2 regions of the Nocardiopsis sp. CNS-639 genome follow, and region 2 is predicted to be linked to the other one. Evidence: riboswitches for the same ligand, from Rfam matches in the RefSeq annotation. Region 2 holds a riboswitch; the other holds the start of a gene.

Region 1 (15,523 bases), on a different contig from region 2:
GCTGTTCCGCTTCCGCACCATCGACCGCCTCCCCGAGGCGCCCAGCGCGGCTGCCCTGCGCGGCACCCTCGTCCACGCCTGCCTGGAGCGCCTGTACGAGCTGCCCGCCGAGTCGCGCAACCCGCGCAACGCCGTCGGCCTCGTCGAGCCCCAGTGGAAGAAGCTGCGCGAGAAGAAGCCCGAGCTGGACGAGCTGTTCGCCGACGACACCGAGCGCGACACCTGGCTGGAGTCCGCCCGCGACCTGGTCCGCCGCTACTTCGACCTGGAGAACCCCACCACCCTGGAGCCCCGCGACCGCGAGATGCGCCTGGAGGTGTCCCTGCCCACCGGCCTGCGGCTGCGCGGCTACGTGGACCGCATCGACGCCACCCCCTCCGGCCAGATCCGGATCGTGGACTACAAGACCGGCAAGTCCCCCGCGCCCCGGTTCGAGGACAAGGCCCGCTTCCAGATCTTCTTCTACGCGGTCATGATCTGGCGCGACCTCGGCGTCGTCCCCACCCGCCTCCAACTCGTCTACCTGGGCGGTGACGGCGCGGTGCGCTGGTACGACCCCACCGAGGACGAACTCCGGGCCGCGGAGTCCGAGATCGCCGACATCTGGGCGCGAATCGAGGCGGCAGGACGCGCCGGGGTGTGGGAGCCCCGCAAGAGCAAGCTCTGCGGCTGGTGCGAGCACCAGGCGCTGTGCCCGGAGTTCGGCGGCACCCCGCCGCCCCTGCCCGCACCGACGGACCGCCCACGCGGGTGACCCGCCCGCACGCCGACCGCGCGCGTGACCCGGCCGGGCACCGGCAGGACGCGGGCCCGGCCCCGCACCGGGGGCGACCCCGCCCCACCCGCGCGCCCGCAGTCCGCTGACACGGGTGACCCCGGCCTCGGACCCGCGCACCGCCCGGGATACGGCACAATTCCCCCTGTGCCCGTCTCAGTACTGCTGGTCGACGACCAGCCCCTCGTCCGCGCCGGCTTCCGCATGATCCTGGAGTCCGCCCCGCACCTGTCCGTCGTGGGCGAGGCCTCCGACGGCCGCGAGGCGGTCCGGGCGACCCGCGGCCTGCTGCCCGACGTCGTCCTCATGGACGTGCGCATGCCCGGTATGGACGGGATCGAGGCCACCCGGCAGATCGTGTCGTGGGCACGGCCCCTGGGACACCGGGTACGGGTCCTGGCACTGACCACCTTCGACCTGGACGAGTACGCCGTCGAGGTGCTGCGCGCGGGCGCCTCCGGGTTCCTGCTCAAGGACGCGCCGCCCGCCGAACTCGTCTCGGCCGTGGAGGTGGTCGCGGACGGGGCGGCGGCCATCTCCCCCGCGGTGCTCAACCGCCTGCTCGACCGCTTCGCCCCGCTCCTGCCCTCCTCCTCCCCCGGCACCGAACCCGCCGAGGACACCCTGACCGCCCGCGAGCACGAGGTCCTGCGCCTGCTCGCACGCGGGTGGTCCAACGCCGAGATCGCCGCCCACCTGGTCCTGGGCGAGACCACCGTCAAGTCCCACGTCGGCAACATCCTCACCAAACTGGAACTGCGCGACCGGGTCCAGGCGGTGGTCTACGCCTACGAGCACGGACTGGTCCGCCCCGGTGAGCGCGACCACGGCTCCGGACCCGGCTCCGGCTGACACCCGCGACCCGCGTCCCGGGAGGACCTGGCCACCAGGTCCCGCGGACCCCGCCCGCGACACACGCACCGGGCCACCAGGTTCACCGATCCGCGCGGACACACGGCCCCGGCACGCGAACCCCCGCCCCGCAAAGGCTCCGGCCCGGCCCCGGGCCCCCCGGACACGGGCCCCGGGCGCGGCACCGGGGACCCCGGCGCGTCGCTGTGGACGGGCCCCCGGCCTTGACAGGATGATCCGGTGATCGAACTCACCGGCCACGAGCCCCGTTCCGGGCGAACCCCACCCTCCGGGACCGCGTCCCCTCATGGGTTGTCCACAGCACGCCGGTCACCACGGGTACAGGCGGGGAGGAGACGGAGACAGGAATGCCAAGCAAGCGGGAGCGACCCGTGCCCCCGAGCGAGGACCGCCTGCTCAGCAGGATGCGGGACTGGCGGGAGGCGCACGAGCGGGAGCTGACCCCGGACGGCTTCGACGAGACCGAGGACGTCAACCTCCCCGACGCCCGCGCCATCGACCTGGTGCTGCGGGTGGGCGAGCTGATGCTCGCCAGCGGAGAGGGCACGGAGGCCGTCAGCGAGGCGATGCTCAGCCTCTCGGTCGCCTTCGACCTGCCCCGCTCGGAGGTCTCGGTCACCTTCACCACCATCACCCTGTCCACCCACCCGGGGGGCGAACACCCCCCGATCACCGGCGAACGGGTGGTGCGCCGCCGCACCCTGGACTACTTCCGCGTCAACGAACTGCACACCCTGGTGCAGCAGTGCGCGCTCGGCCTGCTGGAACTGGAGGACGCCGCCGCCCGCCTGACCCAGATCAGGCGGGCCCGCATGCCCTATCCCAACTGGCTCATCGCGGTCGGGTTCGGCCTCATCGCCTCCAGCGCGAGCCTCATGGTGGGCGGCGGCCTGATCGTGGCGACCGCGGCCTTCCTGGCCACCGTCATGGGCGACCGCACGTCGGTGTTCCTGGCCAAGCGGGGCGTCGCGGAGTTCTACCAGATGGCGGGCGCCGCGGTGGTGGCCGCCACGATCGGCGTGGCGCTGCTGTGGGCCAGCACCACGCTGGACCTCGGCCTCCAGGCCGGGGCGATCATCACCGGCAACATCATGGCCCTGCTGCCCGGACGCCCGCTGGTCTCCAGCCTCCAGGACGGCATCAGCGGCACCTACGTGTCGGCGGCGGCGCGCCTGCTGGAGACCTTCTTCATCCTGGGCGCGATCGTGTCCGGCGTGGGCGCGGTCGCCTACACCGCCCAGCGCCTGGGCGTGAACATCAACCTGGAGGACCTCCCCTCCGCGGGAACCTCGATGGAGATCCCCGTACTGATCGGCGCGGCGGGGATCGCGGTGGCCTTCGCGATCTCGCTCGCCGTACCGCCCCGGATGCTGCCGATGATCGGCGTGCTCGGCGTGATGATCTGGGTGATCTACGCGAGCATGCGCGACCTGCTGCACGTGCCCGCGGTGGTGGGCACGGTCGCGGGCGCGGTCGCGGTGGGCGTGGTGGGCCACTGGCTGGCGCGGCGCACGCGCAGACCGGTGCTGCCCTACCTGGTCCCGTCGATCGCCCCGTTGCTGCCCGGCAGCATCCTGTACCGGGGCCTGATCGAGATCACGCAGGGCGACCCCTCCGCCGGGCTGCTCAGCCTCGCGGAGGCGGTCACGGTGGGCCTGGCGCTGGGCGCGGGGGTCAACCTCGGCGGCGAGCTGGTCAGGGCCTTCCAGCACGGCGGACTGGCCGGCGCGGGGATGCGCAGCCGCCCGGCGGCGCGCCGGACACGCGGCGGGTACTGAGTTCCTCGTGACCGAGGCCGGACAGGGCAGAACCATTGCTGGCCTGGGGGTGTCTCACTTTCCGAGAGCGGACGACAGCGGCGGGGCGAACACATCCGTGTTAAACCGCGACAAGCATGTGATGTGAACCACTACTCTTGGCGTCAGCTCAACGACGAGCACCTCTGGACCGAAAGGCCTGTCCCATGTGCAGCCACGAACCTGCCTGCCCGTCCTTCGAGGACACCGACCGCGAGGCGGCCCGGGTCGTCTCCAGCCACCCCGAGCAGGGCTGGAGCCTGCTCTGCAACGGCGTCGTCCTCTTCGACGACACCGGTGAGCTGCTCCCCGACGGGGCGGTCGTCGCCCCGCACCGGCCCCGCGTCGCCGCCTGACGCCCGGCCGCGCCCGCACACCGCGGCCGCGAGGCCGACGTACCCCGCCCGGCAAGCACCCCCGGGCGGTGAGGTGTCCCCCGACGGCCCCCGGTGACCGCACGATCGCCGGGGCCCGTCCCCGGCCTCACTCCCGGACCGCGTCGGGCCACCCCTCCGGCAGCACGTCCTGGCCGCCCATCGCCTCGCTCAGCCGACGCCGGAAGTCGGCGTGCACTCCGGGCCCCCACACCAGTCCGCTCGGCGTGCGCAGCGCCTGTTCCATGACGGCCCGCAGCGCCGCCGGGCGCGCCTCCCCCTCGGCCACCGGCAGCGCCAGCAGGGCGTGCATCTGGGTGACCACGGCGAACAGCTCCCCCGCCAGCGCGGGCGCGCTCGCGGTCGCCGCGGCCTCCTCCAGGTAGGGGTCCCACCACGCCTCCCCGGTCCCGCCGTCCCCGTCATCCTCGGGCGCGGCGAAGCCCCTGCGCAGCCGCCGGCGCACCTCCCCCGCGGTATCCGGGTCCCGGTCCCCCAGGCCCAGCCGCCAGACCCGCTCGGCCGTACCGGGGTCCCCGCGCAGGGCCAGCAACCCCGCCAGGAGTTCCACGGCGGCGGCGAAGGTGCCCGGCGCGGCCCCCGGCTCCTCGGCGTCCTCGGAGGCCGCGTCCGGGTCCACGATGGCGCCGACGTCGGCGATGGCGTGCTCCAGGTGGGTGGCGGCGCGCAGCAGGCGCAGGCCGGGGTCGTCGGCGACCGACAGGCCGCGTTCGACCGCGGCCGCGGCGGCGCCCGGCAGCCCCCGCCCCAGCAGGCGTTCGGCCAGGTCGCGGGAGGCGTCCACGACGGTGGCCGCGTGCAGGCGGCCGAGCGAACCGGGATCGGACGGCAGGGCCAGCGCCGCCTCCCAGTGCTCCTCGGCCCCGTCGGTGTCGCCGCGCCCCTCGGCGGAGCGGGCCAGCCCGTAGTGCGCCACGGCCGTGTAGTCGGCCCCGCCCAGGTCGAGCAGGCGGCGCCAGACGCGGTCGGCCTCGGCGTGGTCGCCGTCCTGTTCGAGGGAGAGCGCCAGGTGGTAGGCGGCGCGCGGAGCGTAGCGCGGGTCGCCGGTGGCCAGGGCGCGGCGGGCGGCCTCACGGGCGGCGGCCAGGTCTCCCCGCTGGTCCTCGACCACGGCCAGGCCGAGCAGGGCGCGGGCCTGCACCCGCGGGTGGGGGTTGGCGGCCACCGCCTGCTGGTAGAGCTTGGCCGCGCGTTTGAGGTGGCCGCTCCCGGCGAGGTCCTGGGCCTGGTCGCACAGTTCGGCGGCGCCCTGCCCGGTCGGCGCCTGCGCCTCGTCCGTGTCCCGGGGATCGGTGGCCGGGGGCGGGTCGGCGGGGCCAGAGCGCGCGGAAGGTCCGGACGTCGTGGTCATGCTCTCCGCTTTCCATGGGGGTGGCGGGGTGGCGGTCCGCGTGGTGGGAACGCGATCCGTGTCGCCGCAACTCTAACGCCTGCGGCGGCCGGGGACCGGGGACCCGCGCCGCGACCGGTGGGCACGTCCCGCTCTTCACCCCTCCCCCGCCGAGGGCAGAGAACAAAACGGACTTTTACGACGTAGATCTCTAAAGGGGCAACAGGGAAGGGGCGCCGGTCCTCGGACCGGCGCCCCTTCCCGCGGCCCGGGCCGCCCTACAGCTCGAAGGCCTCCGGCGGCGGGCAGGAGCAGACCAGGTTGCGGTCACCGTAGGCCTGGTCGATCCGGCCGACCGGCGGCCAGTACTTGTCCGTGCGCAGCGACGCCAGCGGGTAGGCCGCCTCGGCGCGCGTGTAGCCGTGCGACCACTCGTCCGCGGTCACCGCCTCTGCGGTGTGCGGGGCGTTGCGCAGCGGGTTGTCCTGCGCGTCCCACTCTCCCGAGGCCACCTTGTCGATCTCGCCGCGGATCGCGACCATCGCCTCCACGAAGCGGTCCAGCTCGGCGAGGTTCTCGCTCTCGGTCGGCTCCACCATCAGGGTGCCGTTGACCGGGAACGACATCGTCGGCGCGTGGAAGCCGTAGTCCATGAGCCGCTTGGCGAGGTCCTCGTTGCTGATGCCGCTGGCCTTCTGGAGCGGGCGGATGTCCACGACGCACTCGTGCGCCACCAGACCGCCCGCACCGGTGTAGAGCACCGGGAAGTAGGGCTCCAGCCGCTTGGCCAGGTAGTTCGCCGACAGCACCGCGACCTCGGTGGCCGAGCGCAGCCCCTCCTCGCCCATCATGCGCACGTAGGCCCAGGAGATGGGCAGGATGCCCGCCGAGCCGAACGGGGCCGCCGAGACCGGTCCGACCCCCGTGTGCGGGCCCGCCTCGGGCTGGCCCGGGTGGTTGGGCAGGAAACCGGCCAGGTGCGAGCGGACCGCGACCGGACCCACGCCCGGACCACCGCCGCCGTGCGGGATGCAGAAGGTCTTGTGCAGGTTGAGGTGGCTGACGTCGGCCCCGAACTCGCCCGGCTTGGCCCAGCCCAGCAGCGCGTTGAGGTTGGCGCCGTCCACGTACACCTGGCCGCCCGCCTCGTGGACCAGTCGGCACACCTCGGTGACGGTGTCCTCGTACACGCCGTGCGTGGACGGGTAGGTGATCATGATGGCGGCCAGGTCGTCGGCGTGCTTGTCGGTCTTGGCGCGCAGGTCCTCCAGGTCGACGTTGCCGTTGTCGTCGCAGGCCACCACGGCCACGCGCATACCGGCCATCACGGCGCTGGCGGCGTTGGTGCCGTGCGCGGAGCTGGGGATCAGGCACACGTCGCGGTGGGCCTCGCCGCGCGAGCGGTGGTAGCCGCGGATGGCCAGCAGCCCGGCGAACTCGCCCTGGGACCCGGCGTTGGGCTGGAGGGACACCGCGTCGTAGCCGGTGACCTCGGCCAGCCAGGACTCCAGCTGGCGGATCAGGGTCACGCTCCCGGCGGCCTGGTCCAGCGGCGCCAGCGGGTGCAGCCCGGCGAACTCGGGCCAGGTGACGGGCTCCATCTCCGCCGTGGCGTTGAGCTTCATGGTGCACGAGCCCAGCGGGATCATCGTGCGGTCCAGGGCCAGGTCGCGGTCGGAGAGGCGGCGCATGTAGCGCAGCAGCGAGGTCTCGCTGCGGTGGGTGCCGAACACCGGGTGGGTGAGGTAGTCCACCTGGCGGGCCAGCTCGGCGGGCAGGCGGTCGGCGTCCTCGTCCACGCTCAGGCGCACGCGCGAGGAGCCGCGCTCGGCCTCGCCGAAGGCCGCCAGGACCTTCTCCAGGTCGGCCTCGGTGGTGGTCTCGTCCACGCTCACGCCGACCGTGTACTCGTCCGCGGTCAGCAGGTTGTACCCGGCCTCCAGGGCGGACTCCACGACCCGGGCGGCGCTGGGCACGCGCACGCGCAGGGTGTCGAAGTAGGCCCGGTGCAGGACCTCGAAGCCGCGCTCGGCGAGGGCGTCGGCCAGGGCGGCGGTGCGGGTGTGCACCTGGCGGGCGATCGCGCGCAGGCCGTCGGGGCCGTGGTAGACGGCGTACATCCCGGCCATGACGGCGAGCAGGACCTGCGCGGTGCAGATGTTGCTGGTGGCCTTCTCGCGGCGGATGTGCTGCTCGCGGGTCTGGAGCGCCAGCCGGTAGGCGGGCTTGCCCGCGTTGTCCACCGAGACGCCGACCAGGCGGCCGGGCAGCTGGCGGCGCAGCTTCTCGCCCACGGACATGTAACCGGCGTGCGGGCCGCCGAAGCCGAGCGGGACGCCGAAGCGCTGTGTGGAGCCGACGGCGATGTCGGCGCCCAGGTCGCCGGGGCTGCGCAGCAGCGTCAGGGCCAGGATGTCGGCGGCCACCACCGCGAGGGCGCCGCGTTCGTGGGCCTGGGCGATGACCCGGCCCGGGTCGCGCACGGCGCCGCTGGAGGCCGGGTACTGCACCAGGACGCCGAAGGCGTCGCCCTCGGGCAGGCCCTGCGACAGGTCGGCGACCACGACCTCGATGCCGAGGGGTTCGGCGCGGGTGCGCAGCACGTGCAGGGTCTGGGGGAAGACGTCGGCGTCGACGACGAAGACGTCGGCCTTGCTCTTGGAGGCGCGGCGGGCCAGGGTCATGGCCTCGGCGGCGGCGGTGGCCTCGTCGAGCAGGGAGGAGCCCGAGACGGGCAGGCCGGTCAGGTCCGAGACCATGGTCTGGAAGTTGAGCAGGGCCTCCAGGCGGCCCTGGGAGATCTCGGGCTGGTAGGGCGTGTAGGCCGTGTACCAGGCGGGGTTCTCCATGATGTTGCGCAGGATGACCGGAGGGGTGAGGGTTCCGTAGTAGCCCTGGCCGATCAGCGAGGTGCGCACCTGGTTGCGGGAGGCCAGGTCGCGCAGCTCGGCCAGGGCCTCGGCCTCGCTCAGCGCCGGGGGCAGGTCCAGCGGCGCGCTGCTCCCGGGGCCGGTGAGGATGGACTCGGGCACGGCGTCGGCCATGAGCTCGGCGGTGGAGCCGTAGCCGACCGCCTTGAGCATCTCCTGGACCTCGGCGGGCGTGGGGCCGATGTGGCGGTCGGCGAACACCCGGGCGGGCGCGCCGGGGGTGTGCACGGGCTGGTCTGGCACGGAGACCTCCTGGTGACAGGGCCGAGTCGGGTCGGCGGTGTTCCTCACGGTCTCCCCCTCTGTCACCGGGCACGACGGCGCCCAGGCTTCAGAGCGGCCTCCTCCACGCGGTCCATGGTGCCTGAGAGGTTACTGGGGAGTATTGCCCCGTCGGCGCCCCGTTGCGGGGTCTCTCTCGCGCGGTGTCGACAGCCAGCTGACGATCTGTACGTGTGTACAAGCAGGGTGAATGTCGGTTTTCATCCCTGTTGTGACTACGACCGTACTCGATGGTCGCCCCGGGCAGCTCTTCCGGGCAGGCGTTTCGCCCACATCACACCCAGAACCTGGAGGTTCGTCCAAGTAGCCGTGGCTCCAAAGCACCCGCGCCCCCGGCCGACGCACGGCCGCCCCGGGAGTGCGGGCGGCGCCTGTCGGTCTCAGCCGGTGCGGCGCTCCCGGCGACGCCTGGCCAGCTCGTCCACGGGCTGGGGCGCGGCGGCGGGCAGGTCGGCCCGCTCCTCCGCGGGCACCACACCCAGGGCCTCCTCCACCTCGCGCCAGACGTTGCCCAGCGCCAGGCCGAACATGCCCTGCCCGCGCTGCATGAGGTCCACGACCTCCTCCGGGGAGGTGCACTCGTAGACGCTGACGCCGTCGCTCATGAGGGTGATGCGGGCCAGGTCGGGGGCGGGACGACCGCGCAGGTGGTCGACCGCGGTGCGGATCTGCTGGAGGGATATCCCGGTGTCCAGGAGCCGTTTGGCGACCTTGAGCAACAGGATGTCGGGGAGGCTGTACAGGGGGGCGTTGTGGGCTCCGGTGAGCACGCTCGGCTCCACCAGGCCGGTCCTGGCCCAGTAGTCGAGCTGGCGGTAGCTGATCCCGGCGGCCGTACACGCCGCGGGGCCCCGATACCCGACGTCCATAGGCAGCGCCACCAAGTCTTCTTCGCACAGTAGGCCCTGCTGCCCCGCTAGCCGCAGCGCGGACCGCCTGTCATGGGGATCCCGCTTGCCGCTCGCTACCGCCACGCCGACCTCCGGCTTCTCGTCCCACGGCGGTCTCGACAGGGGATGTCCACTCAGGGAACGGGTGCGCCGTGGGTTCCACTGCACTGAAGGTAGGACGGCCGACCGGCAGCGTCAATGACACCGCGCGGCGCGTCGCCAAGTGCGCGCGGCGCCGGTGTGCCGGGGCCTCCCCGTTGGCGCCCGACGCGCACCCGGGGGTTTCGGCCCTGATCATTACGACCACTTCCGTTACCCAATCTATCACCGGCTCCGCGGGCGAAGCCGCAGGTCGGGGCGTGTCCTCCCCGGCACGCGACACCGCAGCGGCACAGGACCCGCGCCTGGGCGCGGGCCCCGGGGGAGTGCACGTGCGTCACCGGACTACTCCGTGCGCCTGCCGAAGTCCTCGGGCGAGATGTTGTCCAGGAACTCCCGGAACGCCTCGACCTGGTCCTCCTGCTCGTCCGGGATGGGCATCCCGGCCTCGTCGATCACGTCCTCGTGCGCGTAGATGGGCGTGCCCGTCCGTAACGCCAGGGCGATCGAGTCGGAGGGGCGCGCGCTCACCTCCACGCCGTTGCTGAAGACCAGCTGGGCGTAGAAGATGCCGTCGCTGAGGCCGGTGATGTTCACCGTCTTGAGCCCGGTGTCCAGGGCGTCGAGGACGTCCCGGAACAGGTCGTGGGTGAGCGGTCTGGCCGGTGCGACGCCCTGTTGGGCCAGCGCGATCGCGGTGGCCTCCACGCCGCCGATCCAGATAGGCAGGTAGCGGTCACCTTCGGATTCCTTGAGCAGGACAATCGGCTGGTTCGAGGGCATCTCAACACGGACGCCGACGACCTCCATGTGCTTCACAGCGTCTCCGTCCCACGAGTCGTGATGCCGGATGGGCGCTCGTCCCTGCTCCCGCTGTGGATCAGGACCCGAGGGCGAAATCGGCACCCTTCGTTACAAAGTTCTCCGGCGGCGGGGGGCCGCAAACCTCATCGGCCCACCCGCCGCTCCCGCGGTCGTCCCCGCGCCGGTCAGCGGCGCGGTTTGGTCAGCAGGACCATCCGGAACTTGCCGATCTGGATCTCGTCGCCTCCGCCGAGCTGGGCCTCGTCGACCGGCTCGCGGTTGACGTAGGTGCCGTTGAGGCTGCCCACGTCGCGGACTCCGAACCCGTCGCCGCGGCGGAAGAACTCCACGTGGCGCCGGGAGACGGTGACGTCGTCCAGGAAGATGTCGCTGTTGGGGTGGCGGCCGGCGGTGGTCACGTCACTGTCCAGCAGGAAACGGCTCCCGGCGTTGGGGCCGCGCCTGACCACCAGCAGAGCCGTGCCCGGCGGCAGAGCGTCGGGGTTGGCGGGGTCGTCGCCGCCCAGCTCGTCGCCGGACTCCTCCTCTTCCAGGGCCTGTATGCCCGAGAGGGAGATGGTGGACGTGACGTCTCCGCCGGAGTCCCTGCCAGTGCCGGGTCGGGGGCCCTGCTGTTCGGCTCTGCGGATCGGAGTTCCGCAGTGGGAGCAGAAACGGGCATCATCCGCAACGGCGTGACCGCACTGCGTGCAGTAAACGCTCGACATAGGTCGGCTCGGCCTCCTACCGCACGGGGCGGTGCTTGATTGGGCTGATCGGTGGCACGTACCGGGCGTCGGGCGGGCACGCGGCCCGCACGCCGTCCGGTACGCGGTGAGACGGCCCGCTGTCGCGGCAGCGGTGCGCCTCACACGGTCGGTCGCTAGGTCTCATCCCCCGTGTCGCACTCCTTGTCACCACCGGCGAGGGTGTCCGCCGTTGCCGGGATACCCGGTCCGATAGGCGACGCGGCGCTTCGGGGAACACTCGACTTTAAACCATATCCCTGTCCAGGAAGGGTTTTGCTCCTCCCCCGCCCACTGTGGACGACCCGTCGAAAACGGATCGCCGAGCGGTGTGCCCGCCGTCGCGGAGGGTGTCCGGCGACGGCGGCGGGCCGGATCGGGGCAACACGCCTGTCCTGGTGCTGATGCCGTGTCGGCGGGTTTGGTTCTCCACGGATCCCCCTGGATTCGCACCGACTTCACCGGACCGCCACGACCTGCCTGTATGCCCATTTTAACCCGCGGGGTCACGCACGGTAGGGACCGCGCCCGCGTACCGGGCGTGACAACGCGGGTACGCGCCGCGCGGGCGCGGACGGACGACCCGTCCGCGCCCGCGCGACCCGCCTCAGCCCTCGGCCCGTTCCACGACGGCCGCCCACTCGTCCAGCAGACGGTGTGCGGTGTCGGAGTTGGGACCTTCGGCCCAAAGATGGGTGACGGCCTCCGCGGTGTCGGGCAGGACCAGGGCCCAGCTCCCGTCCGGCTCGATCACCCGGACGCCGTCGGTGGTGTCGAGTTCTCGGCCGCCAGCCGCCTCCACGACGGCGCGCATCACGCTCCCCTTGACAGCCCACGGGGTGGGCACCGAACGGCGCAGCAGGTGCGCCTGGGGGATCGTGCGGTCGATCTGGCTCAGCGAGCGGCGGGTCCTGGCCACCAGCGCCAGCAGCCGCACGAAGGCGGCGATGGCGTCGGTGGTGGGGCTGAACCGCGGCACGATGAACCCGCCGCGGCCGTCGCCCGCGAAGATGACGTCGTCCTGGGCCTGGACCGCCTTGGTCAGCTCGTCGGTGGCCGTGGCCGTCCAGTGGACCTTGACCCCGTGCGAGGCGGCCACGGTCTCGGCGACGCGGGTGGTGGTGACGGGCAGGGCCACCGTCCCGGTCCCGTACTCGGCGCAGACCAGCTCCAGGACGACCAGCAGGGCCCGGTCGCTGTGCACCAGGGCGCCGTTCTCGTCCACGATGGACAGCCGTTCGGCCACGGGGTCGAAGCGCACGCCGAAGTCGGCTCCCGATCCCGAGACCAGCTCGCCCAGCCGCCCCAGGTCGCGGTTCTGCTTGGCGACGGTGTCGGTGGGCGAGGATTCGTCCAGCCGGTTGTTGACGGTGAGCACGTCCACGCCGATCCGGCCCAGCAGGGAGGGCAGGATGAGCGAGCCGCTGCCCCCGGCGCAGTCCACCACGACCTTGAGTTCGGCCTCGGCGACGCCGGAGGTGTCCACCTTGCGCAGCAGCTCGTGGGAGTAGCTCTCCACGTTGCGCGACGGGAAGGTCAGCTCGCCGATCTCGCCGGGGAAGGCCCGGCGGTACTCGGCGCGGGAGAAGACCCGGTCGAGCTTGCGCTGGGCGCCGGGCGACAGGTCGGCGCCGTCGCCGTCCAGGAACAGGATGTCGACCGACTCGGGGTCCCCCGGGGTGGTGCGCACCGTGATGCCGCCGCTGACGCCGCTCTGGGAGGTGTGGAAGCGTGCCACCGGCAGCGGCACCACCTCCAGGTCGCGCACCTCGATGGCGGCCGCGGTGAGCGCGCTGATGATCGCGCGCTTGAGCGTACGGGCGGCGCGCGAGACGTCACGCGAGGTGGTGACGATCGCGCCCTTCTTCAGGGTGGTGGCGTAGGCGTTGGCCAGGCGCACCGCCAGTTCCGGGGTGATCTCGACGTTGATCAGGCCGGACACGCCCCGGGGGCCGAACAGCGAGCGCTGCCCGCGCGACTCCCAGATGACGTTGGTGCTGACCACCGCACCGGCCTCGATGGTCTTGAACGGGTAGACCTTGACGTCGTTGTGCAGGTAGGCCTCGGACTCGACGACGCAGTCCTCGCCCACGACCGCGCCCTCCTCGATCCGGGCGGCCGCCATGACGTCGGTGTTCTTGCCGATGACGGCGCCGCGCAGGTTGGCGCCGCGGCCGATGAACACGTTGTCGTGCAGGACCGTGCGGTGGGCGAAGGCCTCCGAGCGCACGACGGTGTTGCTGCCGACCACGGTGAACTCGCGCAACTCGGCGCCCGCCTCGACCTTGGCGTAGTCGCCGATGTAGAGCGGGCCCTTGAGGACGGCCTCGGGGTGGACCTCGGCGCCCTCGCCGACCCACACCCCCGGGGAGACCTCGAAGCCGTCGATGTCCACGTCCACCTTGCCCGAGAGCACGTCGGCCTGGGCGCTGAGGTAGCTCTCGTGGGTGCCCACGTCCTCCCAGTAGCCGTCGGCGATGTAGCCGTAGAGGGGCTCGCCCTCCTCCAGCAGCTGGGGGAAGACGTCACCGGACCAGTCGACGACCTCGCCCTCGGCGACGCGTTCGAGGACCTCCGGCTCCATGATGTAGATGCCGGTGTTGACGGTGTCGGAGAAGACCTGGCCCCAGGTGGGCTTCTCCAGGAAGCGCTGGACGCGTCCCTGCTCGTCGACGATGATGATGCCGAACTCCAGCGGGTTCTCCACCCGCTTGAGGCCGATGGTGACCTTGGCGCCGCTCTCGCGGTGGAAGCGGACCATGTCGGTCAGGTCGATGTCGGTGAGGGCGTCACCGGAGATGACGATGAAGGGCTCGCCGCGCAGGTGCTCCTCGGCGTTCTTGACGCTGCCCGCCGTGCCGAGCGGCACCTCCTCGGCGACGTAGCTGAGCTTCATGCCCAGCTCCTCGCCGTCGCCGAAGTAGTTGCGGATGAGGGTGGCCAGGAACTGCACGGTGACCACGGTCTCGGTGAAGCCGTGCTTGCGCAGCAGGCGCAGCACGTGCTCCATGATGGGTTTGTTGACCACCGGCAGAAGCGGTTTGGGCTGGTTGGCCGTCATGGGGCGCAGGCGGGTTCCCTCACCGCCCGCCATCACGACGGCCTTCATCGGAGGCGTGGTGGCCTCCGGGGTGGTGTCTGCGGCCTGGCTCATCGCCGGTACCTCCGTACCGCTGGGCCGCCGGTGCGCGCCGCGTGGGGATGGTGTTCGGAGCGCACGCCGTTGCGGGCGGCGGGACATGTTCTCATGCGGAGACGACACTCCCTCTCGATCCGACAGGACTCGTGGTGAGCCGGTCCGCGTGCGGATCAGGGGCCGGTCCGTCCCTGGTCCGGGCGGATCGGTCGGTCCGCGCCCTCGGCGGCCGCGCCGGGGTCGCCGTCAGCGGTCGCCGGTGCGGCTGGACCGGGTCGGTCCTGGGCGTGACCGCGCACGGGGTCGCTGTCGCCCACGGCCCTGGGGCCGCCGGTGCGATCAGCGCCTTCGTCGCGGCGGGTCTGGGCCATCAGGCGCAGTCCCTGTACGGCGTAGAGCAGTCCGGCCCACCAGTACAGAGCAGTTCCCCAGAGCGCGAAGGCCCAACCTATAATTCTCGCCACATCTGCGGCGATCGTGGCGTAACCAGCGAGGAACAGCAGCGGGAACGAGTACAGCAGGCACAGCGTGGCGGCCTTGCCCGCGAAGTTGACCGGCAGGGGTCCGTAGCCGAAGTGGCGCAGGAGCGGCAGGGCTCCCAGGATGAGGACGTCGCGCAGCACGAGGATGCCCATGAGCCACCAGGGCACGATGCCGCGGATGACCAGGCCGAGCAGGGCGGCGAAGATGTAGAGCCGGTCCGCGAGGGGGTCGAGCACGGTTCCCAGGCGCGAGGTCTGGTTCCAGGCGCGGGCGATCTTGCCGTCGAGCCAGTCGCTCAGGCCCGCCAGGGCCAGCACGAGCAGGGCCCACCAGTCGGCCTGGGGCACCAGCACGAGCCACAGGAACAGGGGCACGCCCAACAGCCGGAGCATGCTCAGTAGGTTGGGAACCGTCCAGACGCGGTCACTGACCGCCGGGCTGACCACATCGCCCCCCGCCGTGTGTCTGCCTTCTTGCGCGGATCGCCCCATGGCGCCAACGATAACGGGCGGGAGGGTCGTTTCCCGCCATCGTGGGTCCACCGGCCCTGGTCGGAGGACGGCCGCACCCCGATCGTACCGTGTACGCTTTGCGGCCTTCCCGGACGCGGCCCCTCACCACCGTCCAACGCGGGGCGGCCCGGCGGGGTTCCCGGTCCGCTGCTCCGGTCCCGGCCCCACCGGTCCACCCGGGGTCGCGCGGTGACGGGCTCACAGCTCCAGGATGCGCTCGGCCTCCCTGCGGCCCGAGAGCAGGGCGCCGTGCACGGTGGCCGTGTGCTCGGTCTCGGTCGCCTCTCCCCCGAAGAACAGCCGTTCGCCGACCGGCTCACCCAACGCCACCCTGTCCTCGTCCCCCGACCCCACGGCGGTGAAGGAGAAGCTGCCCCGGGCGAACGGGTCGTCCATCCAGTGGGTGAGGTGGTGGCCGACGGGTTCGGGCACCTTGCGGAACAGGCCGCGCAGCGAGTCCAGCGCGTGCCCG
Region 2 (15,523 bases):
CCGGTGTCGGAGTCCACCAGGTGCAGGGTGTCGAAGCGCTCGCACAGTTCTCCCGCCTTGGCGTGGCGCATCCACACCCGGTCGCCGACGGACAGGCCGTCGGCCGCGGCGCCGAGCAGGGGCGTCTGCACCTCGCCCGCGCCCTCGTTCACGCTGTAGGAGAGCCCGGCGGGCAGGTGGGGGAGCGGGGCGCGGTGGGCGTTCACGGGGCCCGAGGCGGGGTAGCCGCCGCCCAGGGCGGTGGCCACGCCCGGTCCGGGCCGGCGCACGACGGGGAGCGCGAACAGGGCGGCGGGGCGTCCGCCGAAGGAGCGGTAGTGGTCGAACAGGTGCGGGTGGTAGAGCCCCGAGCCCGCCGCCAGCTCGGTCACGGCCCTCTCCCGGCCGGTGGTGTGCAGGCTGCCGGTACCGCCGCCGTTGACGAAGCGCAGGTCGGTGACCTCCCTGACGGCGTGGACGATGGCGGCGCGGCGCTTGGCCAGCTCCACGGCCGAGCGGCGCTGGACGGCGCGCAGGAGGCGTCCGTAGAGCGGCCTGCCGGGCGGGGCGTCGCCCACCCCGGCGATCTGGCCCTCGTAGGCCATGATCCCGTCCAGCTCCAGTTCGGGGCGGGCCGCGACCGCGCGGGCGAACGCGGCGGCCTGGGCCGGGGTGCGCACGGGGGAGCGGTAGGTGCCCACGCGCAGGCGCGGTCCCACGGGCTGCCAGCTGGTGTCGACGTCCAGGCACACCCGGACCGGCGGGGCGTCGGGGCCGCGGGATTCGGCGGCGTCGGCGACGGCGGCGCCGATCAGGTCCAGGTGCGCGGTGTCGTCCACCATCAGGGTGATCGCGCGGGCGGCGCGGGGGTCGCGCACGAGCCTGGCCAGGGCCTGGCGGTCCACGGTGGGGTAGGCGACGAGGACGTCGTCGCTGAGGGGGCGGTCGTCGGCGGCCAGCCAGAGGGCCTCGGGCAGGGTGAAGGCCATGACACCCGCGTAGCCGGGCAGGGCGAGGACGGTGCGCAGCAGTTCGCGGCTGCGCACGGACTTGCTGGCGACTCGGATGGGCCTGCCGTGGGCGCGGCGGGTCAGGTCGGCCGCGTTGGCGCGCAGGGCGGCGAGGTCGACGAGGGCGAAGGGGGCTTCGAGTCCGCGTGTGGCGGACTCGTACGTTTCGCGCAGACTTGTCATGTCCTGAGCATGCCAGAACATGAATGTCTTTCATATTCTCGGCGGAAAAGAGGACCCGGTACCCCCGCGGCGGGCGGTCCGCGGACGGTCTCGCGATAACCGGCCCCCGGTGTCGCGGGGGCGATACCCTGGGGTGTCACGGCTGATCAGCCGTCCGACCCCGGGAGTGGTTCTTTCCATGAGTGAGCGTGAGTACGTCCTGACCCTTTCGTGCCCCGACAGCCGGGGCATCGTCGCCGCTGTGGCCAACCTGCTGTCCGACCACGGTTGCAACATCACCGAGAGTCAGCAGTACGGCGACCACTACACGGGACGCTTCTTCCTGCGGATGCAGTTCGTGGCGGAGCGGGGCGGCGACGGCGTGGTGGGGGAGGACGTCCTGCGCGGCGCCTTCGCGGCGCTGGCGGGCGACTTCGGCGGCCGGGGCGGCGACGCGTTCGTGGAGTGGACCCTCAACCCCCGCGACGTGCGCCCGCGCATGATCGTGATGGTGTCCAAGTTCGGCCACTGCCTCAACGACCTGCTCTACCGCCAGCGCAGCGGCCTGCTGGACGCCGACATCGCCGCCGTGGTCTCCAACCACCCCGACCTGGAGTTCCTGGCCGACTCCTACGGCGTGGACTTCCACCACCTGCCGGTCACGGCCGGGAGCAAGAAGGAGCAGGAGGCGCGCCTGCTGGAGCTGGTCGACTCCTACGACGTGGACCTGGTGGTCCTGGCGCGCTACATGCAGGTGCTCTCCGAGCAGCTGTGCGCCAAGATGTCCGGCCGGATCATCAACATCCACCACTCCTTCCTGCCCAGCTTCAAGGGCGCTCGGCCCTACCACCAGGCCCACGCGCGCGGTGTGAAGCTGATCGGCGCGACCGCCCACTACGTCACCGCCGACCTCGACGAGGGCCCGATCATCGAGCAGGAGGTGTCCCGGGTGGACCACACGCACAGTCCGGAGCAGCTCACGGCGATCGGCCGGGACCTGGAGTCGGTGGCGCTGGCGCGCGCGGTCAACTGGCACGCTCAGCGCCGCGTACTGCTCAACGGGGATAAGACGGTCATCTTCGGCTGAGCCGGACGCCCGCCGCGCGGCGGCGGGGTGCGGTCCGCGCACGGGGGCGCCCGGGGGCGCCCCCGTGCGTTTTCCTGCCCCGACCAGATTCTCGACGCTGTTTTGGGTCGGAGACGGGACTGACCTTGCCCGTTCCGACCAGGAAAAATTACTCACGGTGCTTTGTCGGATACAGTGTGTATGTATATGGTGTGGTCAGTTCGACATCCTTCCGGCCAGGACACGGGCCCGGGTTTCGGTCCGGCCCTCTGGGAGGGCACATCCGCCGGGAAGGCGCGGGGAGCGGTCCGGGGGCGCCTTCGGCGCCGCGACCGCCCGTGCGGCCCGCACACTGCGTAGGGGGACCCAGTGACGGACATGAGAACCGAGACCAAGGTGCCGGGAGCCCGCGAGTCGGGCCGGATCAGCCGGGGGGACTCCTCACGCGAGGAGGGCGGGCGCACCCAGATCGCGGACGGCGTGGTCGCCAAGATCGCCGGCATGGCCGCGCGTGAGATCGGCGGCGTCCACGCCATGGGCGGCGGGACCGCGCGTGCGGTCGGCGCGGTCAGGGACGTCGTGACCCGGGGCGGCGACAGCGGCTCGGTCGCGCGGGGCGTCTCGGTCGAGGTGGGCGAGCGCCAGGCCGCCGTCGACATCGACCTGGTCGTCGAGTACGGAGCCGCCATCCAGGACCTGGCCGCGGCCGTGCGCCGCAACGTCACCTCGGCGGTGGAGCGCATGACCGGGCTGGAGGTCACCGAGATCAACATCCGGGTGGACGACATCCACCTGCCCGACGACGACCGCGGCGAGGACGACGGCGGGTCCGCGCCCCGGGTGCAGTGATGGCGGCCGCCGACGGGGACCCGGGTGAGGTCGCCCGGCGCCTGGTGCGGGAGGCCGAGCGCTTCCCGGACGTGGTGGAGCTGTCCTCGGGGGGTTTCGGCACGCTGGCCACGCCCGTCCCCGGAGGACGGGTCCTGGGGGTGGCGGTACGCGACGACAGCGTCGAGGTCGGCGTCGTGGTCCGGTTCGGGCGGCCCCTGCCGGAGATCGCCGCCGAGCTGCGCCGCGGTCTGACCCCGGTCGCCGGGGGCCGTACCGTCCACGTGTCCGTGGAGGACGTGGTCGCGGGACTGCGGGACGGCGCCCGCACGGGTGGTTGAGCAGGCAGCATCGGGTGCTGGACAAGAGGGGGAAGCCATGTGGCCCATCGTCGGACTGTCCTACGGGACGGTGCTGGGTCTTGCCGCCGCGTTCGGCGGGTTCACGGCCTTCGCGCTGGTCCTGATCCTGGGGCTCGCGGGGTTCGTCGCCGGTCGGGCGATGGAGGGCGAGATCGACCTCACCGCGGTGTTCTCGCGGCGCTCCGCCTGAGATGTGAGGGAGCGGACGTGGCCGGAGTGCGGACCAGTACGGTTCCCCGACAGAGGGAGCGCCCGGGCGACGAGGTCGCCCGGGAGCGGAGCGGGGGCGAACGCGACCCCGGCGGTCGCACCGTCATCGAACCCGGTGTGGTCGAGAAGGCGGCCGCGCGTGCGGTCCGCGAGGTCCCCGGCGCCCTCCCCGCCCGGTCGCGCACGGCGCGGGCCCGGGTGAGCGGCGAGGTCGTGCTGCTCAGGCTGAGGGTCGGCGTCCGCTACCCGCACTCGGTGCGCGAGGTCGCCGCACGGGTGCGCGGGCACGTCGGGCGGCGGATCGAGCAGATCACCGGAAAGCGGGTCCACCACATCGACATCGAGATCGCGGAGTTGGTGCGCTGACATGACCACCGTGGAAGAGGTGCTCGGACGCCCAGACCAGGGCGTCGACCGCCGGGCCAGGCGGGTGGCCGTCCACACGTTCCGTCCGCGGCGGTCCTGGCCCGCGGTGATCACGGGCTTCGTGATCCTCCTCGTGGCCGTCGTGGCCGCCGCCGAGGTGATCTCGGCCCTGGCGGGAAGCCCGCTGGGGCTGATCCCGGTCGGCGCGGCCAGCGGGTACGCGGCGACCACGACCTGGTCGATGCCGTCGGTGCAGATCGCCTCGGCGGTCCTGGCGCTGATCGGGCTGGCCCTGATCGTGGCCGCCCTGGCCCCCGGACGGGGGCGCTGGACGGCCCTGCGCACCGACGACCCCGCTCTGGTGGTGGGGCTGACCCGGCCCGCGCTGCGCCGGGCGGTGGCCGCCGCGGCCGAGGGCGTCAGCGGCGTCGACGGCGTGCACGTGACGGTGCGCGGCAACAGGATCCGGGTGCACGCGCGCACCGGGATGCGCGGGTCGGCGGGGCTGCCCGCCGAGGTGACCGCGGCCGTGGAGCGGCGGTTGGAGGAGCTGGCGCCGCTGCGCAGCATGCGGATCGCCACCCACGTGCGGTACGCGGAGGGTTGACCATGGCTGGTGACAGGTCGCGCAGGTCGGCGCGGGGAAACCGGTGGGGGCTGGCGGTCGTGGGGGCGGTGCTGCTCGTGGCCGGGCTGGGGTCGCTGGCCGCCGGGCGCGGCCTGTTCGGCGGGGGAGCGGCCGACAGCGTCCTGCTCGGCCCCGGGGCCAGGGAGGCGCTCGACCAGCAGTGGGTGCCCTACGCGGTGGTCGCGGTGGCCTTCGTCGCCGGTTTCCTGGCCCTGCGCTGGCTGATGTCCCAGGGGCTCAACGACACGGTGGGGCGCCTGGTCCTGGAGCGCGGGGAGCAGGGGCGGGTGGAGATGTCCGAGAACGTGGCCCGAGGGGCCCTGGAGCAGGAGGTCGCCGACTACCCGGGCGTGCGCCGCGCCCGCGCGAGGCTGACCGAGTCCGCCGAGGCGCCGCACCTGCGCCTGGCGCTGACCCTGGACGACGACGCGGACGTGGCCGGGGTGTGGCGGCGGGTGAGCTCGGAGGCGCTGGCGAACCTGCGCCGGGCGCTGGACCTGGAGCAGGTCCCGGCCGTCGTGCGGATGTCGATGACGGCACCTGCCAAGAACCCGCGGCGCAGCCTGGCCTGAGCCGCTGCCGCCGATTGTCGGTGTCTGCTGTTAGCTTCGCCACATGACTCGAACGACTTTCGTGAACCTGCCCGTCAAGAGCGTCGACGCCACCCGGGAGTTCTTCAGCGCGCTGGGCTTCGGCTACGACGAGGCCTTCTCCGACGACAGGGCGCTGTGCATGGTCGTCAGCGACACCTCGCGCGTCCTGTTCCTGTCCGAACCCTTCTTCGCGGAGTTCACGCCCTCGGGGATAGCCGACACCTCCGCGGGCGCGGAGGTGATCACCTGCCTGAGCGCCGACAGCCGCGAGGACGTGGACCGGATCGCGGAGGCCGCCGCCGTGGCCGGGGCGACCCACGCCAGGACCACCGAGCACACCGGCATGTACTCGCGCTCCTTCGCCGACCCCGACGGCCACCTGTGGGAGTTCCTGTACATGGACGCGTCCGCCACCATCTCCTGAGCGACGGCGGGTGCGGGCCCCGGTGCCCGCACCCGCCGACCGCGTCAGCGCACGGCGTCGCGCTCGTGGCGGATCCGGCCGTCGCGCAGCACGGTGCGCACGCTCGTCTCCGGCGAGGCCAGGACCCCGATGTCGGTGAGCGGGTCGCCGTCGACCACGACGAGGTCGGCCCGCGCCCCGTCGCGCAGGGTGCCGACGACCCCCTCCAGCCCCAGCAGCCGGGCGGCGTTGACGGTGGCGGCGCGCAGCACGTCCGCGGCGGGCTGGACCCGGCCGCGGATGGCGAACTCCTGGCTCTGGCGGTCCTGCATGCCGCCGAGCAGGTCGCTGCCGAAGACCAGGTTCACCCCGGCCTCGTGGGCCATGCGCAGGGCGTCCAGCCCCCGGTCGAGCACGGTGTCCACCTTGGCCTGGCTGGCGGCGGGCAGCCCGTTGGCGGCCCCCTGCCGGGAGAGTTCCTGGTAGGTGACCAGGGTGGGCACCAGGTAGGCGTCGTGCTCCAGGAACAGCTCGATGCTGCTCTCGTCGATGAGGTTGCCGTGCTCGATGCAGCGCACGCCGAGGCGGAGCCCGCGGTTGACGGCGCGGGCGGTGTAGGCGTGGCCGGTCACGTAGCGGTTGGCCGCCTCGGCCTCCTCCACCACGGCCCGGATCTCGTCCTCGGAGGACTGGGTGGAGTCGATGCGGTCGGTGGGGGAGGCGACGCCGCCCGAGAGCATGATCTTGAGGTGGTGGGCTCCGGTGCGCAGCTGCTCGCGGGCCGCGCGGCGGAACTCCACGGGCCCGTCGCAGACGATGCCCGCGCCGGGGCAGCAGGCGTGGGTGTCGTTGCCCTGGCGGCCGGGCGTGCGGAAGTCGCCGTGGCCGCCGGTCTGCGACAGCGCCTTGCCGCCGAACATGAGCCGGGGGCCGTCGACGAGCCCCTCCTCGACCGCCCTGGCCAGCCCCCAGTCGCCCCCGGCGACGTCGCGGACGGTGGTGAAGCCGCGCCTGAGCATGTCGCCCAGGGACCGTCCCGCGTAGCTGGCGACGTAGGCGGGCGACTGGTCCATCGCGGCGCCGAGGTCGGCGCTGAAGGCGGTCGGGTGCACGTGGGCGTCGATCAGGCCCGGCATGAGGGTGGCCCCCGCCAGGTCCACGGTCGGCACCCGCGGCCCCACCTCGGGCGGTGTTCCCTGGCCGCTGCCCGCGACGAGGCCGTCCCGCACCAGGAGCCAGGAGCCGGGGGTCCTCGTGCCCGCCTCGGGGTCGAGCAGCCCGGCGCCCGTGAAGAGGATGTGCGGTTCTGACTGGCGGGTCATGGATACCTCCGTCGGGGTTCGCGTTGTTGCAATATATGTTGCACCACGGGGAGGGGGCCACCCCGCGGGGGTGGTATCGCTTGGGGGTGCGGCGCGGTCCGGGGCGCCGGGACGGAGGGGTGATGGCGGACTGGATCGAGGCCGCGCTCGGCGGCGGACGCCTGGGCCGCGCGGCCGAGCGCGTGGTCAGGGTGCTGCGGGACGAGCCGAGGTTCGCCTCCTACGCGAGCACCGCCGAGCTCGCCGAGCGGGCCGGGGTCAACGTCGCCACGGTCGTGCGGGCCGCGCAGGCCCTGGGGTTCACCGGCTGGCCCGCCCTGCGCGTCGAACTGCGCTCGCGCTACCTGGCCTCGCTCAGCGCCGGAGAGGTCCTTGCCGAACACGCCGGGTCCGACGCCGACCCCGTGCGCGAGGCCTTCCGCGCCGACCGCGAGGGGCTGCGCGACCTGGAGCGGACCCTGGACCCCGCCCGGGTGCGCGCCCTGGCGGGCGCGGTGCACGGGGCGCGCCGGACGCGGGTGGTGGGTTCGGGCACCTTCGCGGCGCCGGGCGTGCAGCTCGCGCACGCCGCGGGGATCATGGGCTACGACGTGGAGCGCCTGGAGCTGGGCGGCACCGGCCTGGTCAGCGCGCTGGCGCGGATGGGCCCCGATGACCTGTTGCTGGCGTGCGACCTGTGGCGGCTCCCGGTCGCGCTGCGCTCGGCGGCGCGGGTGGCCCGTGAGCGGTCGGTGCCGGTCGCGGTGATCACCGACCGCAGGGACTCCCCGTTGGCGGAGGGGGCGGCGCACGTGCTGCTGGTGCCCAGCGAGGGTGTGGGCATGTTCCCCTCGCTCACCCCGGTGATGGCGGTCGTCCACGCGGTGCTGGCCGAGCTGGCCCGCCTCGGCGGGGACGAGGTGCTGACCGCGGTGCGCGACACGGAGCGGCTCTGGGAGAGCACGGAGCTCTTCTGAGCGACGCCGGGGGGAACGACCTGGGAAGACGCGGTGACACGACTGTGACGTGATCAGGGTCACGTTCGCTGCAATAAGTGTTGCACTTCACGCGGCGGGGCTGCTTACATGGCCCGGTCGGGCCGCCCCGCGGGCGGCCCCTCCCGTGCACGTCCCCCGAACCCAACCTCGCCGCGAAGGTGGCCCATGCAGACGACCCATCTCGTGATCCTCGCCGTGTACATCCTGGCCATGATCGGGATCGCCCTCTACTTCGTGCGCTCGGGCAGGCTGCGCGGCGGTGACGACTTCCTGTTCGCCGGACGCAGCCTCCCCCGCCCGGTCATGATCGCCACCATGCTGGTCACCTGGGTCGGCTCGGGCACCATCATCGGCGGCGCCAACTTCGCCTACACCTACGGCCCGACGGCCGGGATGATCTTCTTCGCGGGGACGCCGCTGGGCATCCTGGTCCTGCTCCTGGCGGCCCGCCGGATCCGCCGGGCGTCCCGGCACACCATCCCCGAACTGCTGGAGGTCCGCTTCGGCATCGGGGTGCGCACCGTCGCCGCCGTGGTCACCACCATCGCCTTCCTGGGGCTGACCGCCTCGCAGTTCGTCGGCGGCGGGTACGTCGTCAGCCTGGTCACGCCGCTGTCCGCCACCCAGGGCACCGTGCTCATCGCGGTCGTCGTGACGCTGCTGACCGTCACCGGAGGCCTGTTCTCGGTCGCCTACACCGACTTCGTCTCGGCCATCCTCATCCTGCTCAGCCTGTTCGTGTCGGTGCCGCTGGTGTTCGCCGCGATCGGCGGCCCCGGCGCCTACTGGGACGGCCTGCCCGAGCAGGCGACCACCTTCAGCGGCGGACTCACCGCCCTGCAGCTGCTCGGCTACTTCCTGCCGCTCTTCCTGCTCCTGCTCGCCGACCAGAACATGTACCAGCGCCTGGCCGCGGCCAAGGACGAGCGCGAGGCGCGCTCCTCCACCCTGGGCATGTTCGTGGGCAGCTTCTTCGTCTTCGTGCCCGTCGTGCTGCTCGCCACCTGCGCCGCCATCCTCATGCCCGGCATCAACGGCGACATGGCGGTGCTGAGCCTGGCCTCCGAGGGCTACCTCCCGGTGGTGCTGGGCGGTTTGATCCTGGCCGGGGCGGTCGCCTTCGTCATCACGACCGGGTCCTCGTACATGCTCTCCTGCGCCTCCAACGTCGCCTACGACCTGTACGCCCGTTTCGCCGGGGACGGTGTGGACGAGCGCCGCAAGCTCGTGGTCCAGCGCCTGTCGGTCCTGGGCATCGCGCTCGCGGGCCTGGCGCTGAGCCTGTTCTTCCCGACCGTGCTGGAACTGCAGATGTACTCCTACACGGTCTACGGCGCCGCGATCACCCCGGTGGTCCTGTCGGTGCTGTTCTGGAAGCGCGCGACCACCGCGGGCGCCGTCGCGGCGCTGGTGGTCGGCGCGGCCACCACCATCGGCTGGCAGGTCGCCGGGACCCCGGGCGACCTCAACGCGGTCATCGTCGCCCTGCCCGCCGCCCTGGTCGCGCTCGTCGTGGCCAGCCTGGTCACCAAGGCCCCCGACCCCGCGCGGGTGGCCGCGGCCGAGGCGCCCGCGCCCACCGGAACCGACGCCTGACACACACGGGGACCGCTCCCGACCGGGCGCGGTCCCCGTACCCTCTCCCCGCGCCCCGGCGGGCGGGCCACGTCGGCCGGGAGGAAGACGGATCCCTCAGCACTCGATGACGTTGACGGCCAGGCCGCCGCGCGAGGTCTCCTTGTACTTGTCCATCATGTCGCGGCCCGTGTCGCGCATGGTCCGGATGACCTTGTCCAGCGACACGAAGTGGCTGCCGTCGCCCCGCAGCGCGATGCGCGCGGCGCTGATCGCCTTCACCGAGGCCAGCGCGTTGCGCTCGATGCACGGCACCTGCACCAGGCCGCCGATGGGGTCGCAGGTCAGCCCCAGGTTGTGCTCCATGGCGATCTCGGCGGCGTTCTCCACCTGCGCGGGGGTGCCGCCCAGCACCTCGGCCAGCCCGGCGGCGGCCATCGAGGAGGCCGAACCCACCTCGCCCTGACAGCCCACCTCGGCGCCCGAGATCGACGCGTTCTGCTTGAACAGGATGCCCACGGCCCCCGCGGTCAGCAGGAACCGCACCACGCCCTCGTCGCCCGCCCCCGGGCTGAAGTGCAGGTAGTAGTGCAGCACGGCGGGCACGATGCCCGCGGCCCCGTTGGTCGGTGCGGTCACCACACGGCCGCCCGCGGCGTTCTCCTCGTTCACGGCCAGCGCGTAGAGCGTGATCCAGTCGCTGCCGCGCATGGGGTCGGAGTCCACCCCCGTCGGCGCCAGCAGGCCCGACTCGTCGCAGTTGCCGCCCAGCTGCCGGTACAGGCGGTGCGCCCGCCGGGGCACCTTCAGCCCGCCGGGCAGGCTGCCCTCGGTGGTCACCCCGCGGCGCACGCACTGGCGCATCGCCTCCCACAGCACGAGCAGCTCGGCCCTGATCCGCTCGGGGGAGCGCCCGAACGCCTGCTCGTTGGCGAGCATCACCGCGCTGATCGACATCCCGGTGTCGGCGCAGATCCCCAGCAGCTCCTCGGCGCTGGAGAAGGGGTGGGGCACCCGGGTGTCGTCGGCCTTGATCCGGTCCGCGCCCGCCGCGCGCTCGTCCACGACGAACCCGCCGCCCACCGAGTAGTACACCTTCGCCGCCAGTTCGGCGCCGGAGGAGTCCAGTGCCACGAACCGCATCCCGTTGGGGTGGTCGGGCAGGCTCTCCCTGCGGCGGAAGTCCACGTCCACGGCCGGGTCGAAGGCCACCGGCGGCCCTCCGTGCCCGCCCAGGTACAGGGTCCGCTCCCGGCGCACCCCCTCCACCAGTCCGGGCACCGCGTCCACGTCCACGTGCTCGGGGGTGTGCCCCATCAGTCCCAGGACCACCGCGCGGTCGCTGCCGTGCCCCTTGCCGGTGAGCGCCAGGGAGCCGTACAGCTCCGCGCGCACGCGGGCCACGCCGTCGAGCAGGCCCTCCTCGCGCAGTCCGGCCACGAACGTGCGCGCGGCCTTCATCGGCCCGACCGTGTGCGAGCTGGACGGTCCGATTCCGATCTTGAACAGGTCGAACACGCTGATGGCCATGGCTGTCCTCCTCGTCGAGTACAGGGCCCGGGCATGGGATCGCCGTGCGGGGCCGCCCGGCCCCGCACGGCAAGGCTCTACAGGTTCGGGTAGAGCGGGTACTTCGCGGTCAGCGCCTGGACCCGGCCGCGCAGCGCGGCCTCGTCGAACTCCGGCTTGAGCACCTCGGCGATGACGTCCGCGACCTCGGCGAAGTCCTCGTCGCCGAAACCGCGGGTGGCCAGCGCCGGGGTGCCGATCCGCAGACCGGAGGTGACCATCGGCGGACGCGGGTCGTTGGGCACCGCGTTGCGGTTGACCGTGATCCCGATCGAGTGCAGGCGGTCCTCGGCCTCCTGGCCGTTGAGCTCGGAGTTCACCAGGTCCACCAGGACCAGGTGCACGTCCGTGCCCCCCGAGAGCACCTTCACGCCGACCTCGGCCGCGTCCGGCCGCGTCAGCCGCTCGGCGAGCAGCCTGGCGCCCGAGACCGTGCGGCGCTGGCGGTCGGCGAACTCCTCGCCCGCGGCGACCTTGAGGGCCACAGCCTTGGCCGCGATCACGTGCTCCAGCGGCCCGCCCTGCATGCCGGGGAACACCGCGGAGTTGATCTTCTTGCCCAGCTCGGCCTTGGCCAGGATCATGCCGCCGCGCGGGCCGCCCAGGGTCTTGTGCGTGGTCGTGGTGACCACGTCGGCGTGCGGCACCGGGTTGGGGTGCAGCCCCGCCGCGACCAGACCGGCGAAGTGCGCCATGTCCACCATCAGGAGCGCGCCGACCGAGTCCGCGATCTTGCGGAAGCGGGCGAAGTCCAGCTGGCGCGGGTAGGCCGACCACCCGGCGACGATCATCTTGGGCCGGTGCTCCTCGGCGAGCGCCTCGACCTCGTCGTAGTCGACGGTGCCGTCCTCGTCGCGAACGTGGTAGGCCACCGCGTTGAGGATCTTGCCGGAGTAGTTGATCTTCATGCCGTGGGTCAGGTGGCCGCCGTGGGCCAGGTCCAGGCCCAGGATGGTGTCACCCGGCTTGAGCAGCGCGAAGTACACGGCCGTGTTGGCCTGCGCGCCCGAGTGCGGCTGCACGTTGGCGTGCTCGGCGCCGAACAGCGCCTTGGCGCGGTCGATGGCGAGCTGCTCGACGACGTCGACGTGCTCGCACCCGCCGTAGTAGCGGCGGCCCGGGTACCCTTCCGCGTACTTGTTGGTCAGGACGGTGCCCTGAGCCTCGATCACCGCCTGGGGGGCGAAGTTCTCCGAGGCGATCATCTCCAGGGTGTCGCGCTGGCGGGCCAGCTCCGCGTCGACCGCGGCCGCCACCTCGGGGTCCAGTTCGCCCAGCGTCTGGTTGAGCGTGTTGTCAGTAGCCATCGGGGGCCTACTCCTCGCCTTCGGTCAGCTTGGTGTACTCCTCTGCGGAGAGAAGGTCGGAGGGCTCCTCGGAGATCCGGGCCCTGAACAGCCAACCGTCCTCGAAGGGCGAGGAGTTGATGGTCTCGGGCTCGTTCTCCAGGATCGCGTTGACCTCGGTGACCTCACCGCTCACGGGCGAGTAGACGTCGCTGACGGACTTGGTGGACTCCACCTCGCCGCACGGCTCGTCCGCGGTCACCTCGCTGCCGACCTCGGGCACCTCGACGTAGACGATGTCGCCCAGGGACTCGGCGGCGAACGAGGTGATCCCGACGGTCGCGATCCCGTCCTCGACCACGACCCACTCGTGTTTGGCGGTGTAACCCAGCTCCGTGGGAACGCTCACTTCAACTCTCCTTGGAGGTGTTCCATTTTCCTGCCGCGCGCCCGTACGGCTGCCCGGCCCGGCCTACGCCCGGTCGCGCCCCGTGCGTGCGGGTCCCCTGTGTGGGGATCCCGCCGCGCCGGGGCGTGCGGGCCTTCGGGGTGTGAAGGCCCCTGCTCCTACGACTGCCGCTTGTAGAACGGCAGCTCGACCACGTCGACGTCCTCGCCCCGCCCGCGCACGTCCACGGTGAACGCGCCGGTCGAGGTGTCGAGGTCGCCGTCCACGTAGGCCATGGCGATGGGGCGGCCCAGGGTGGGCGAGGGCGCGCCGCTGGTGATGGTTCCGACGGGGGCGCCGTCACGCAGGACCTCCTGGCCCTGGCGCAGCGGGCGGCGCCCGCGCGCGACGAGGCCGATGAGGCGGCGGGGGCGGGAGGAGCGGGAGGCCTCCTCCAGGGCCGCGCGGCCCACGAAGTCGCCCTTGTCGAACTTCACGACCCGGCCCAGACCGGCGTCGAAGGGGGTGAGGTCGGCGGTCAGCTCCTGCCCGTACAGCGGCATCCCGGCCTCCATGCGCAGGGTGTCGCGCGCGGAGAGCCCGGCGGGGACGAGGCCGTGCCGCTCACCCTCGGCCATGAGGGCATCCCACACCTTGGGGGCCCTGTCCGCGGGGCTGACGAAGATCTCGAAGCCGTCCTCACCGGTGTAGCCGGTACGGGCGAGCAGGACGGGCTCACCGGCGACGGTGTGCTCGTACCCGGCGTAGTAGCGGATGCCGTCCAGGTCGGCGTCGGTCAGCGGCGCCAGGACGTCGACGGCGCGGGGTCCCTGGACGGCGATCAGCGCGTACTCGGCCGACTCGTCGCGGACCTCGACGTCGAAGCCCGCGGCCCGCTCGGCCAGGGCCGGGGCGACGACCGCGGTGTTGGCGGCGTTGGCCACGACGAGGTACTCGTCCTCGCGCAGCCGGTAGACGATGAGGTCGTCCAGGACACCGCCGTCCTCGGCGGTGATCATGGAGTAGCGGGCGCGTCCCACCTTGACCTGGGACAGGTGGCCGACCAGCGCGTGGTCGAGGGCCTGGGCGGCCTGCGGGCCGGTCAGCCGGATCTCGCCCATGTGGGAGAGGTCGAACAGGCCCGCGGCCTCGCGCACCGCACGGTGCTCGGCGGTCTCGCTGCCGTAGCGCAGCGGCATGAGCCACCCGGCGAAGTCGACGAGGGTGGCGCCGGCCTTCTCGTGGACCTCGCGCAGCGCTGTCGCGCGCGGCGCGTATGCGGCATCTGACATGGGCACTCCCGAGAGGATGGGCGTCGTGACGTGCGTGGCGTTGCCATCCTCCCCCTCTGTCATCTGTGCCTGAGAGCTTCGCCGCGCGCTCGGCGCGGCTTGCACCTTCGGCGAGGGACGGCTGTCCCTGCTTTCCAGAGTGGTCTCGCCCGTACGGTCCGCTGTGCCTGAGAGGTTGTCTTCGGGGAGGGATTGCTCCTTCGGCGGCCCGCGCTGGATACGCGGGCACTCTCCCGTACGGGGTCAGCAACACGTTCAGCCTAGCAGCGGCCGTGAACGGCGCCCAAGGGTGCCCGGTGCCGCGCGGGAGCTCCCGCGCGGCACCCGTGAGCGGCACCGTCGCGCGCCGTCCGCGCCGTGTCCGCCGCGCTCCCTCCGGTCTTCGACACTCCGGCCGCCTCCACCCTGGAGCGGGAACGCGGGGATTAGCGTGTGCGGAGAGTACCGACCGGGGAGGGAGACGGATGCGAACCGACACCGGGAGGACGGCGCGCTCGCTCGCGGCCGGATGCGTCCTGTCCCTGGCCGCGGGCACGGGGTGCGCCGGGGCCGTGGACGGACCGCGGGAGCCGGACGGGCACGCCCGGGAGGGGACGGAGGCCGGGCCCCCGCCCCTGACGCGGGGCGACGTGGCCGCCGTCGAGCGCGAGGACCTGGAGGCGGTGTTCGCCGACGCGGGCGTGGAGGGCGCCTTCGTGCTCCACGACGTGATGGAGCGGGAGGCGACCGTGGTGGGGCCGGAGCGGGCCCGCGAACGCGCCGTTCCCGCGTCCACCTTCGACCTCGTCAGCACCCTGGTGGGGCTCCAGACGGGCGCGGTCGGGGACGTGGACGAGGTGGTGCCCCACGGGGACGGATCCCAGCCCGTCGACCGGCGGGAGCGGGACATGGCCCTGCGCGAGGCACTGCCCGCCTCGAACGTCCCCGTCTACCAGGAGGTGGCCCGCCGGGTCGGGCACGGGCCGATGGCGGCCTGGGTGGACCGGTTGGACTACGGCAACCGTTCGGTGGGCGACGCGGACGCGCTGGACCGGTTCTGGCTGGAGGGGCCGCTGGAGATCTCCGCGATGGAGCAGACCGCCTTCCTGGCCAGACTGGCCCGCGACGAACTGCCCGTGGACGACGAGCACCAGGAGGCGGTGCGCGCACTCGCCGTCCTGGAGGAGGGCGAGGGCTACGCCCTCCACGCCAGGGCCGGGCGGGGCCGGGAGGCCGACCCCGCGCCGGGCTGGTGGGTCGGCTGGGTCGAGCGCGGCGAGGACCTGTACACGTTCGCGCTGCGCGTCGAACCGGAGGGGGACGAGGACGCCGAGCTGGGCGAGTCCCTGGGACGGGAGATGCTCGTGGAGCTGGAGGTCCTGCCCGAGGAGGGGCGCACCGCCTGAGCGCCGCCCGGGCCCCGCGACGCGCGTCGGCCCGCCCCCGTCACGGGGGCGGGCCGACGCGCGCAGGGGAGTCCGTCCCCGGACGGGCCTCAGCGAAGCGGAGGACCCAGGACCACCGGCTA

Evidence for each region. A riboswitch is a leader RNA that binds a small molecule or an ion and turns the genes downstream of it on or off. The one in region 2 is predicted to bind glycine.
Region 1: linked by a shared signal. The riboswitch ahead of gcvP (aminomethyl-transferring glycine dehydrogenase) and the one ahead of gcvT (glycine cleavage system aminomethyltransferase GcvT) in region 2 are both predicted to bind glycine.

Annotation. Positions count from the first base shown of each region.
Region 1 covers NZ_KB906861.1:153,518-169,040, reverse strand. The annotation lists gene G011_RS0114670 (RecB family exonuclease) at 1-754, shown strand, start outside; gene G011_RS0114665 (response regulator transcription factor) at 923-1,627, shown strand; gene G011_RS0114660 (threonine/serine exporter ThrE family protein) at 1,996-3,426, shown strand; gene G011_RS0114655 (DUF5999 family protein) at 3,612-3,800, shown strand; gene G011_RS0114650 (tetratricopeptide repeat protein) at 3,928-5,190, opposite strand; gene gcvP (aminomethyl-transferring glycine dehydrogenase) at 5,448-8,342, opposite strand; glycine riboswitch at 8,441-8,530, opposite strand; gene G011_RS0114640 (MerR family transcriptional regulator) at 8,762-9,250, opposite strand; gene G011_RS0114635 (bifunctional nuclease family protein) at 9,716-10,189, opposite strand; gene G011_RS0114630 (FHA domain-containing protein) at 10,360-10,902, opposite strand; gene G011_RS0114625 (mannose-1-phosphate guanyltransferase) at 11,528-14,029, opposite strand; gene G011_RS0114620 (CDP-alcohol phosphatidyltransferase family protein) at 14,230-14,985, opposite strand; gene G011_RS0114615 (NAD(P)/FAD-dependent oxidoreductase) at 15,250-15,523, opposite strand, start outside.
Region 2 covers NZ_KB906888.1:23,309-38,831, forward strand. The annotation lists gene G011_RS0128150 (amino acid deaminase/aldolase) at 1-1,172, opposite strand, end outside; gene purU (formyltetrahydrofolate deformylase) at 1,351-2,238, shown strand; gene G011_RS0128160 (Asp23/Gls24 family envelope stress response protein) at 2,596-3,066, shown strand; gene G011_RS0128165 (hypothetical protein) at 3,066-3,386, shown strand; gene G011_RS32250 (hypothetical protein) at 3,424-3,597, shown strand; gene G011_RS0128175 (Asp23/Gls24 family envelope stress response protein) at 3,615-3,983, shown strand; gene G011_RS0128180 (DUF6286 domain-containing protein) at 3,985-4,590, shown strand; gene G011_RS0128185 (hypothetical protein) at 4,593-5,183, shown strand; gene G011_RS0128190 (VOC family protein) at 5,227-5,628, shown strand; gene G011_RS0128195 (amidohydrolase family protein) at 5,673-6,929, opposite strand; gene G011_RS0128200 (MurR/RpiR family transcriptional regulator) at 7,052-7,885, shown strand; gene G011_RS0128205 (sodium:solute symporter) at 8,072-9,502, shown strand; gene G011_RS0128210 (L-serine ammonia-lyase) at 9,599-11,011, opposite strand; gene glyA (serine hydroxymethyltransferase) at 11,089-12,357, opposite strand; gene gcvH (glycine cleavage system protein GcvH) at 12,365-12,745, opposite strand; gene gcvT (glycine cleavage system aminomethyltransferase GcvT) at 12,904-14,016, opposite strand; glycine riboswitch at 14,161-14,262, opposite strand; gene G011_RS0128230 (penicillin-binding transpeptidase domain-containing protein) at 14,481-15,401, shown strand.